Regions from separate parts of the Nonomuraea ferruginea genome, predicted to be linked through region 1. Evidence: riboswitches for the same ligand, from Rfam matches in the RefSeq annotation. Region 1 holds a riboswitch; the other holds the start of a gene.
What was found. A riboswitch is a leader RNA that binds a small molecule or an ion and turns the genes downstream of it on or off. The one in region 1 is predicted to bind S-adenosylmethionine.
Positions count from the first base shown of each region.

Region 2: linked by a shared signal. The riboswitch ahead of thrC (threonine synthase) and the one ahead of ABD999_RS09520 (aminotransferase class V-fold PLP-dependent enzyme) in region 1 are both predicted to bind S-adenosylmethionine.

Region 1 covers NZ_BAABFD010000004.1:142,919-147,200, forward strand. The annotation lists gene ABD999_RS09510 (NADH-quinone oxidoreductase subunit D) at 1-609, opposite strand, end outside; gene ABD999_RS09515 (DoxX family protein) at 767-1,366, shown strand; gene ABD999_RS09520 (aminotransferase class V-fold PLP-dependent enzyme) at 1,392-2,681, opposite strand; SAM riboswitch class IV at 2,726-2,841, opposite strand; gene ABD999_RS09525 (TerC family protein) at 2,942-3,682, shown strand; gene ABD999_RS09530 (cytochrome P450) at 3,682-4,282, shown strand, end outside.
Region 2 covers NZ_BAABFD010000016.1:27,103-31,384, forward strand. The annotation lists gene ABD999_RS28055 (hypothetical protein) at 1-325, shown strand, start outside; gene ABD999_RS28060 (alpha,alpha-trehalose-phosphate synthase (UDP-forming)) at 327-1,751, opposite strand; gene ABD999_RS28065 (RNA polymerase sigma factor) at 1,783-2,337, shown strand; SAM riboswitch class I at 2,427-2,568, shown strand; gene thrC (threonine synthase) at 2,582-3,814, shown strand; gene ABD999_RS28075 (MoaD/ThiS family protein) at 3,840-4,115, shown strand.

The DNA of each region.
Region 1 (4,282 bases):
GAGTATGAGGTTCTCGATGTCGGGGATCTTCGCGCGGACCTCGGCGACGGTCTGTGACACCCGGTCGAGCCACCCGTACGGGAGATCCTCCTTCAGGCCGCCGACGCGGTTGAACATGTAGTGCATCCGCCCGCCGGAGATCTCCTCCATGACGGCCTGGATGCGCTCGCGCTCGTCGAAGGCGTAGAAGATGGGCGTCATGGCGCCCATCTCCAGGGGGTAGGAGCCGAGGAACATCAGGTGGTTGAGCACCCTGTTGAGCTCGGCCAGCAGCGTGCGGGCCCACACGGCGCGGACGGGCGGCTCCATGCCGAGCATGCGTTCGGCGGCGAGCACCACGCCGAGCTCGTTGGCGAACGCCGACAGCCAGTCGTGGCGGTTGGCCAGCATGATGATCTGCCGGTAGTCGCGCACCTCGAACAGCTTCTCCGCGCCCCGGTGCATGTAGCCGACGATCGGCTCGGCGGTGGCGATGCGCTCGCCGTCGAGCGTCAGGCGGAGGCGGAGCACACCGTGCGTCGAGGGGTGCTGGGGGCCGATGTTGAGGATCATGTCCTCGGTGGCCAGTTCCTTCGCCCCTGCGCCGATTCCCACCACGCGTTCCGTCATACGGCCCATGCTCTCACCGGATACCAGGTCAAGGAACGGGTGTGCCGGGGTCCGTCGTCCGAGGTCAAGGTACGGCAAGCACGCGCATCACCAGGCCATGGCGGGGGAGGATTATCTGGAACGGGGGAACAAGACGATGAAGAGGGTCATCTTTGATGTGGCTGCCCTGATCGCCAGGGTGGTGATCGGCGTCATCTTCGTGGCGCACGGGCTGCAGAAATGGACAGCGGGTCTGGGGGCCATCAGCGCCGGCTTCACCGAGATGGGCGTGCCACTGCCTCAGGCGTCGGCCGCCTTCGCGACGATCGTCGAGGTGGTCTGCGGGGTGCTGCTGATCGTGGGGCTGGCGGTCCGGATCTCGGCGGCGCTGTTGCTGATCGACATGATCGGGGCGCTGCTCTTCGTGCACGCGGCCGGCGGGGTGTTCGTCACGGAGGGCGGCTGGGAGCTGGTGGCGGCCCTGGGCGCGGCCTGCCTGCTGCTGATCGCGCTGGGCGGCGGGCGCATCGGCCTCGACGGGATCATCCACGCGGTGCACAGGCGTCGCTCCCGGCGGGCCGCCGCGACCGAGCCCGCCTACGAGCCGGTGCCGGGCGGGCTCGACAACGCGCCCACCCGGCCCACGGTGATGGAGGAACCGCAGCGCGACGTGCCCCCGCAGGGGAGCGGCGCGAGCGGCTTGGACGACCGCGACATGCGTGACGTCGACCGCCTGCTCGGCGACGAGCCGACCCGGCCCAACCCACGCAAGCCGTAGGAGTTACGGTCGCTGAGCGGGCCGCTCAGCGACCGGCCAGGTCGCGCAGCGCGGCGAGAAGACGGTCGACATGCTCTTCGGTCGTGCCGATGCCGATCGAGGCGCGCACGGCCGAGGCGGTGCCGTCCGCGCAGCCGCCGTCCTGCGTGCCGAGCAGGTGCCGGACGAACGGGTGGGCGCAGAACTTGCCGTCCCGCACCCCGATCCCGTGCTCGGCCGACAGCGTCTCGGCGACCTCGCGCGCCGGGTGGCCGTCGACGGTGAAGGACACGATGCCGACGCGCGGGTGGCCGGGCCCCCACAGCGAGAGTTCCCGTACCCCGTCGATGGCGGCGAGGCCGGCACGCAGCCGGGCGAGCAGCCGCTCCTCCTCGCGGACGAGCGGGGTCCAGCCGGTGGCGGTGAGCGCGTCGCAGGCGGCGGCCAGCGCGATGGCGCCCAGCACGTTCGGGGTGCCCGCCTCGTGCCGCGGCTCGGGGTCTTCGTGCCAGTCGGCCCCGTCCTCGCCGACGGCGCGCACCGCGCCGCCGCCCTTCAGGTACGGGTCGCCGGCGGCCAGCCAGTCACCGCGGCCGACCAGCGCCCCAGCCCCGAACGGCGCGTACAGCTTGTGCCCGGAGAAGGCCACGTAGTCCAGGTCGAGCGCGGTCAGGTTGAGCGGCCGATGGGGGACGAGCTGGGCGGCGTCCACCAGGATGCGCGCGCCGTGCCGGTGCGCGATGTGGGCCAGCGCGGCGACGGGCCAGAGCTCGCCGGTGACGTTCGAGGCGGCGGTCACGACCAGGAGCTTGGGGCCGTCGATCCCGGCCAGGGTGTCGTCGGCGGCGCGCACGGCCTCGCCGGGGAAGGCCGGCGGCGCCAGCCGGACCACCCGCTGCCACGGCAGCAGCGAGGCGTGGTGCTCGGTGTCGAAGACGACCACAGTGGTGCCTTCGGGCAGGCAGCGGGCGAGCAGGTTGGTGGCGTCGGTGGTGTTGCGGGTGAAGACCACCGCGTCGTCCGTGCGGGCGCCGACGAAGGCCCGTACGGTGTGGCGGGCCTGCTCGTAGCGCGCGGTCGTGAGCTGGGAGGCGTACCCGGCGCCGCGGTGCACGCTGGAGTAGGCCGGGAGCGCGGCGGCGACGGCGGCGCTGACCTGCTCCAGACAGGGGGCGCTGGCGGCGTAGTCGAGGTTGGCGTACCCGGCGAGCCTGCCGCCCTTGACCGGGACCCGCAGGTCGGCGCCGAGCACGGCGGGGATCGCACGCGCCGGACAGGGCTCCGGGTGCTTCTCGGGAGCGGTGCGGGCGGCGTCGAAGATCGTCAAAGTGGACACGGCATGCCTCCTCGGGCGTCATCGGACCCCAGGAGCAGCCACGGAGCCCGCGCTTGCCCGCCACCCTTCGTGGCGGACCAGGTCTTCACCCGGGGCACCCCGCCGCGGACGCGAGGGTTGCCGGCCAGCGAGCCGGGGCTTGGCGCTGGCACTCATGACCTACGTGCCGGACTATAACCGATGATTCATCCGGATCGCGAACTTCTCCGGAGTTCTGCTCGTTGGGCGGTGGTACGTTCCCCCACCGAAAGTAGGCGGCGATGCTTGACTGGGTGTCCAACCCGGAGATCTGGATAGGGTTCCTCACCCTGGTGACCCTGGAGATCGTCCTGGGCATCGACAACATCATCTTCATCTCCATCCTGGCAGGGAAGCTGCCTCCCGAGCAGCGCGACCGGGCGCGGGTGCTGGGCCTGGCCGCGGCGCTGGTGATGCGGCTGCTCCTGCTGCTGGCGCTGTCGTGGGTGGTCCGGCTCACCGCGCCGCTGTTCGAGGTGTTCGGTCACGAGATATCGGGACGAGATCTCATCCTGCTGCTGGGCGGGCTGTTCCTGCTGGCCAAGAGCGTCACCGAGATCAGCCACACGATGGACGGGCCGGGCAAGGACGGCAAGTCGGCGGCCGTCGTCTCGTTCACGTCGGTCATCGTGCAGATCATGCTGCTCGACATCGTGTTCTCGCTCGACTCGGTGATCACCGCCGTGGGCATGGTCGACGAGCTCGGGGTGATGATCGCGGCCGTGGTCGTGGCGGTGGCGGTGATGCTGTTCGCCTCCGGGCCGATCAGCCGGTTCGTCGACGCGCATCCGAGCATCAAGATGCTGGCGCTGGCGTTCCTGGTGCTGATCGGTGTGATGCTCGTGGCCGAGGGTCTCGACCAGCACATCCCGAAGGGCTACATCTACTTCGCGATGGCGTTCTCGGTCGTCGTCGAGCTGCTCAACATCCGGGTGCGGAGCAGGAAGAACAAGCAGGTGGAGGAAGCTCCTACTATGCAATAGTGCGCTTTGATCCCTGGAATCCGGATTTCGTGGCCCATCCCTACGACGTCTACGCCGAGCTGAGGCGGGAGGCCCCGGTCAGCTACTTCGAACCCGCCGACCAGTGGCTGATCGCCCGCCACGCGGATGTGGACGAGCTGCTGCGTGACCGCAGGCTCGGCCGTTCCTATCTGCACGTGGCCACGGACGAGGAGTTCGGCAGGCCACCGGAGCCGGAGTTCCAGGAGCCGTTCTGGCGGGTGGTCCGCGCCGGCATGCTCGACGTCGAGCCGCCGGTGCACACCCGGCTGCGCCGCCTGGTGTCCAAGGCGTTCACCCCGCGCATGGTCGAGTCGCTGCGGCCGCGCGTGCGGGCCATCGCTGAAGGGCTCGTGGACGCGTACGTGGAGAAGGGCGGCGGAGATCTGATCGCGGAGGTCGCCGAGCCGCTGCCGGTGACGGTCATCGCGGAGATGCTGGGCATCCCCGAGCGGGACCGTCACCTGCTGCGGCCCTGGTCCTCGGACATCTGCCTGATGTACGAGCTCAACCCGAGCGAGGAGATGCAGCACACCGCGGTCAGGGCGGCGGACGAGTTCGCCGAGTACTTGAGAGGGCTGG
Region 2 (4,282 bases), on a different contig from region 1:
GACGGGCGCCGAGGGCTTCGGCCCGTACGACGCCGGCAGGGGCGGCTACTACCCCGCCTCCGACGTGCAGAAGTGCCCGAAGAACGGCATGCTCCTGCGCGGCGAGCGGGTCGGCGCGCACAAGAAGGGCCTGCGCCAGGTCGGCCCCGGGCACAAGGCCCACTACCACGAGTTCACCACCCGCTGCCGCACCGGCAACGGGAAGAAGACCAGCGTCAGCTTCACCACCCGCGAGTGGTATCTGCCGAAGTCGCAGATCCTCGTGGTCGACGAGTGGAGCACCGGGAACCTCGCCGACACCCTGAAGTACGCCGACTGGAAGTGATCTAGGCGAGCGCGTCGAGCTGGGCGGCCAGCCACTTGTGCGGGGGCAGCGCGGTGGCGGCCGCCTCCAGCCGCTCCCTGCGGCGGGCGCGCTCCGCCTCCGGCATCACCAGCGCCGCGTGCAGCGCGGCGGCGGTGCCGCTGATGTCGTACGGGTTGACCACCAGCGCGTGCGCGCCCAGCTCCGCGCACGCGCCGGCCTCCCGCGACAGCACCAGCGCGCAGCGCGGCGACAGGATCGGGCCCTCCTTGGCCACCAGGTTCATGCCGTCGCGGATCGGGTTGACCAGCAGCACGTCGGCCAGCCGGTAGGCGGCCAGGGAGCGCGGGTAGTCGTCGTTGACGTTGAGGATCAGGGGGTTCCAGTCCTCGGTCGCGTACTCGTCCTCGATCTCCTGCGCGCAGCGCTGCACCGCCGCGGTGTATTCGCGGTATTCGGGCAGGTCATGGCGGCTCGGGTAGGCGAAGGCCAGGTGGACGACGCGGCCGTGCCACTCGGGGTGGGCGTCGAGGAACTCCTTGTAGGCGAGCAGGCCGCGCACGATGTTCTTCGACAGTTCGGTGCGGTCGATGCGGACGATCAGCTTGCGGTCGCCGACCTCCTCCCTGATGGCCGCCATGTGCGACTCGACGTCGGGCTCGGCGGCGCGGGTCCACAGCGCCTTGCCGTCGACGCCCAGCGCGTGCACGCCGACGCGGGTGGTGCGGCCCTCGTACGTGATCGTCGCGGCCCGCTGGTCGACCTCGGCGCCCAGCACGGTCTCGCAGCAGTCCATGAACGCGCCCGCCCAGCGGCGGGTGAGGAACCCGGCGTGGTCGGCGCCCAGGACGCCCTCCAGCACCTCGCGCGCCACCTCGTCGGGCAGCAGCGAGAAGTATTCGGGCGGGGCCCACGGCGTGTGGCTGAAGTGCGCGATGCGCAGGTCGGGCCGCTCGGCGCGGAGCATCGCCGGGGTCAGGGTCAGGTGGTAGTCCTGCACCATCACCCGGGCGCCGTGAGCGGCTCCCTCCGCCAGCGCGAGCGCGAACGCGCCGTTGTAGTCGCGGTAGGACTCCCAGTCGCGCCGGAACCGGGTGCCGAAGTGGGGCGCGTTCGGGATGTCGTAGAGCAGGTGGTTGACGAACCACAGCGTGGAGTTGGCCACGGAGTTGTAGGCCCGGTGGAAGGTGGCGGGCGCGATGTCGAGCATGCGCAGCGGGCCCGTCTCGTAGCCGGCGTGGTCGAGCCGGCCGCCGGGGGCCTGGCGGACGGCGCTGCGGTCGCCGTCGGACAGAGCCGCGCACACCCACAGCACGCCCTCGTCCCTGGCCACGCCGGACAGCCCGGAGACGAGGCCGCCGCCGCCGCGTTTCATGGTGAGGACGCCGTCGTCGGAGACGGTGAACGACACAGGGCCTCTGTTCGAGGCGAGCAGGACGCTGTTCATTTACGCTCCCTCCGACCATAGGATCCCAGCTATGGCGCTAGATGAGCACACCGAGGAACTCGCCCATGCCGCAGCCAGAGGCGATCATCGCTCACTCGGCGAGCTCCTGCGACGGATCGAGCCCGACGTGCTGCGGCACTGCGCTCGTATCCTGCCGTATCACCATGACGCCGAGGAGGCGGCCCAGGACACCCTGCTCGCGGTGGCGCGCAACATCGCCAGGTTCGAGGGGCGGGCCAGGTTCAGCACCTGGCTCCACATCGTGACCGCCAACTGCGCGCGCACCACGTACCGCTCGCTGAAGCGCAGGTCGGCGGAGCAGAGCTCCGACGAGCTGCTGACGCAGAAGCCCGACGTGCGGCGGGTGAGCGTGATCGCGGGCTCGCGGCTCGACCTGCTCGACGCGATGGAGGCGCTGGAGGCCGACAAGCCCGACCTGGCGCAGGCGCTGGTGCTGCGCGACATCGTGCAGCTCGACTACAGCGAGGTGGCCGAGCAGCTCAAGATCCCGCTCGGCACCGCCAAGTCGCGCATCCACCAGGCGCGCAAGTACGTGCAGGGTGTGCTGGGCGACGACTACCGGTGAGATCGTTCATCTCGGAGAGTGAGACGACTGTCCATGTCACGTGGTTGATTGGGTAGAGTCCGAGTCAGCAGCACCACACAACTGAACATTGCTCATCCAGAGGGGTGGAGGGACCGGCCCTGCGAAGCCCCGGCAACCCTCCCGGCTTGTGACTCGCGACCTGGCGAGGCCGACCGGGACAGGGTGCCAATTCCGGTCCGCGGTCAGGGTGGCCGCGGACGAAGATGAGGGAAGGCCTCGCTTCATGTCGCTCGACTTCGGTCCCGCCACTGCTCTCTCCTGCCGCGAGTGCGGCGCCCGCTATCCGCTCGGCCCCAACTTCGCCTGCGTCGAGTGTTTCGGGCCGCTGGAGGCGGCCTACGACTTCGGCGACGTCAAGAGGTCCGACATCGAGTCGGGCCCGGCCAGCATCTGGCGCTACCGTTCCCTGCTGCCGGTGCCCGCCGACGTCGCGAGCAAGCCCAACATGAACCCCGGCTGGACGCCGCTCGTCAAGGCGGGCAACCTGGGCCGGGCGCTCGGTCTCAAGTCCCTGTACGTGAAGGACGACTCGGGCAACCCCACCCACTCCTTCAAGGACCGGGTGGTGGCCATCGCCGTCGAGGCGGCCCGCAACTTCGGCTTCCACACGCTCTCCTGCTCCTCGACCGGAAACCTGGCCGGGGCCGTGACGGCGGCCGCCGCCAGGGCGGGCCTGGACGCGTGCGTGTTCATCCCCGCCGGGCTGGAGCAGGCCAAGATCGCCATGGCCCGGGTGTTCGGCGGCAGGCTCATCGGCATCGAGGGCACCTACGACGAGGTCAACCGGTTCTGCTCGGAGCTGATCGGGGACCCGATGGGCGACAAGTGGGGGTTCGTCAACGTCAACCTGCGGCCCTACTACGCCGAGGGCTCCAAGACGCTCGCGTACGAGATCGCCGAGCAGCTCGGCTGGCGGCTGCCTGAGCAGATCGTCATCCCGATCGCGTCCGGCTCCCAGCTCACCAAGATCGACAAGGGCTTCAAGGAGCTGATCCGGCTCGGGCTGGTCGACGACACGCCCTACAAGGTCTTCGGGGCGCAGGCGCTCGGCTGCTCGCCGGTGTCGGCCGCCTACAAGGCCGGCCACGACGTGGTCCAGCCGGTCAAGCCCGACACCATCGCCAAGTCGCTGGCCATCGGCAACCCCGCCGACGGCCCTTACGTGCTCGACATCGCCCGGCGCACGGGCGGCGCCGTCGAGGACGTGACGGACGCCGAGATCGTGGCCGCCATCAAGCTGCTGGCCTCCACGGAGGGCATCTTCGCCGAGACGGCGGGCGGCGTCACGGTGGGCGTGCTGAAGAAGCTCGTCGAGACCGGGCAGCTCGACCCGGAGGCCGAGACCGTGGTGCTCAACACCGGCGACGGGCTCAAGACGCTCGACGCCGTCGCGGCCGACGCGCAGCCCACGGCCGTGATCCGGCCCTCCCTCGACGCGTTCCGCGCGACTGTCTGACAATCAGGAAAGGCGAGACCATATCATGAGCGTTTCTGTGCGGATTCCTACCATCCTGCGCACGTACACCGGGGGCAACGCGGAAGTGAGTGGGGAGGGCGCGACTCTCCGTGACGTCCTGGCCAAGCTCGATTCCGACTACCCGGGGATCGGCGCCCGCATTCTGGATGAATCGGGCAAGATTCGGCGTTTTGTCAACGTCTATGTGGGGGAAGAGGACGTCCGATTCGCCCAGGGTCTGGACACTCCGGCCCCTGAGGGCACGCAGATCTCCATCATCCCGGCCGTCGCGGGCGGCTGAGCCCCCGCTCGGCGGAGCGATCGTCTGGAAGGCGCCCCATGTGGGCGCCTTCTCCCTTTTGTGGGAAATTCAACCTTGAACTACTCAGCTAGGGGTGAAATAAGGCTTTTGCGGATTGACTCTGTTGCCGACCGCCATGCCACAGGTATGGTCGAGTGCGATCGTCA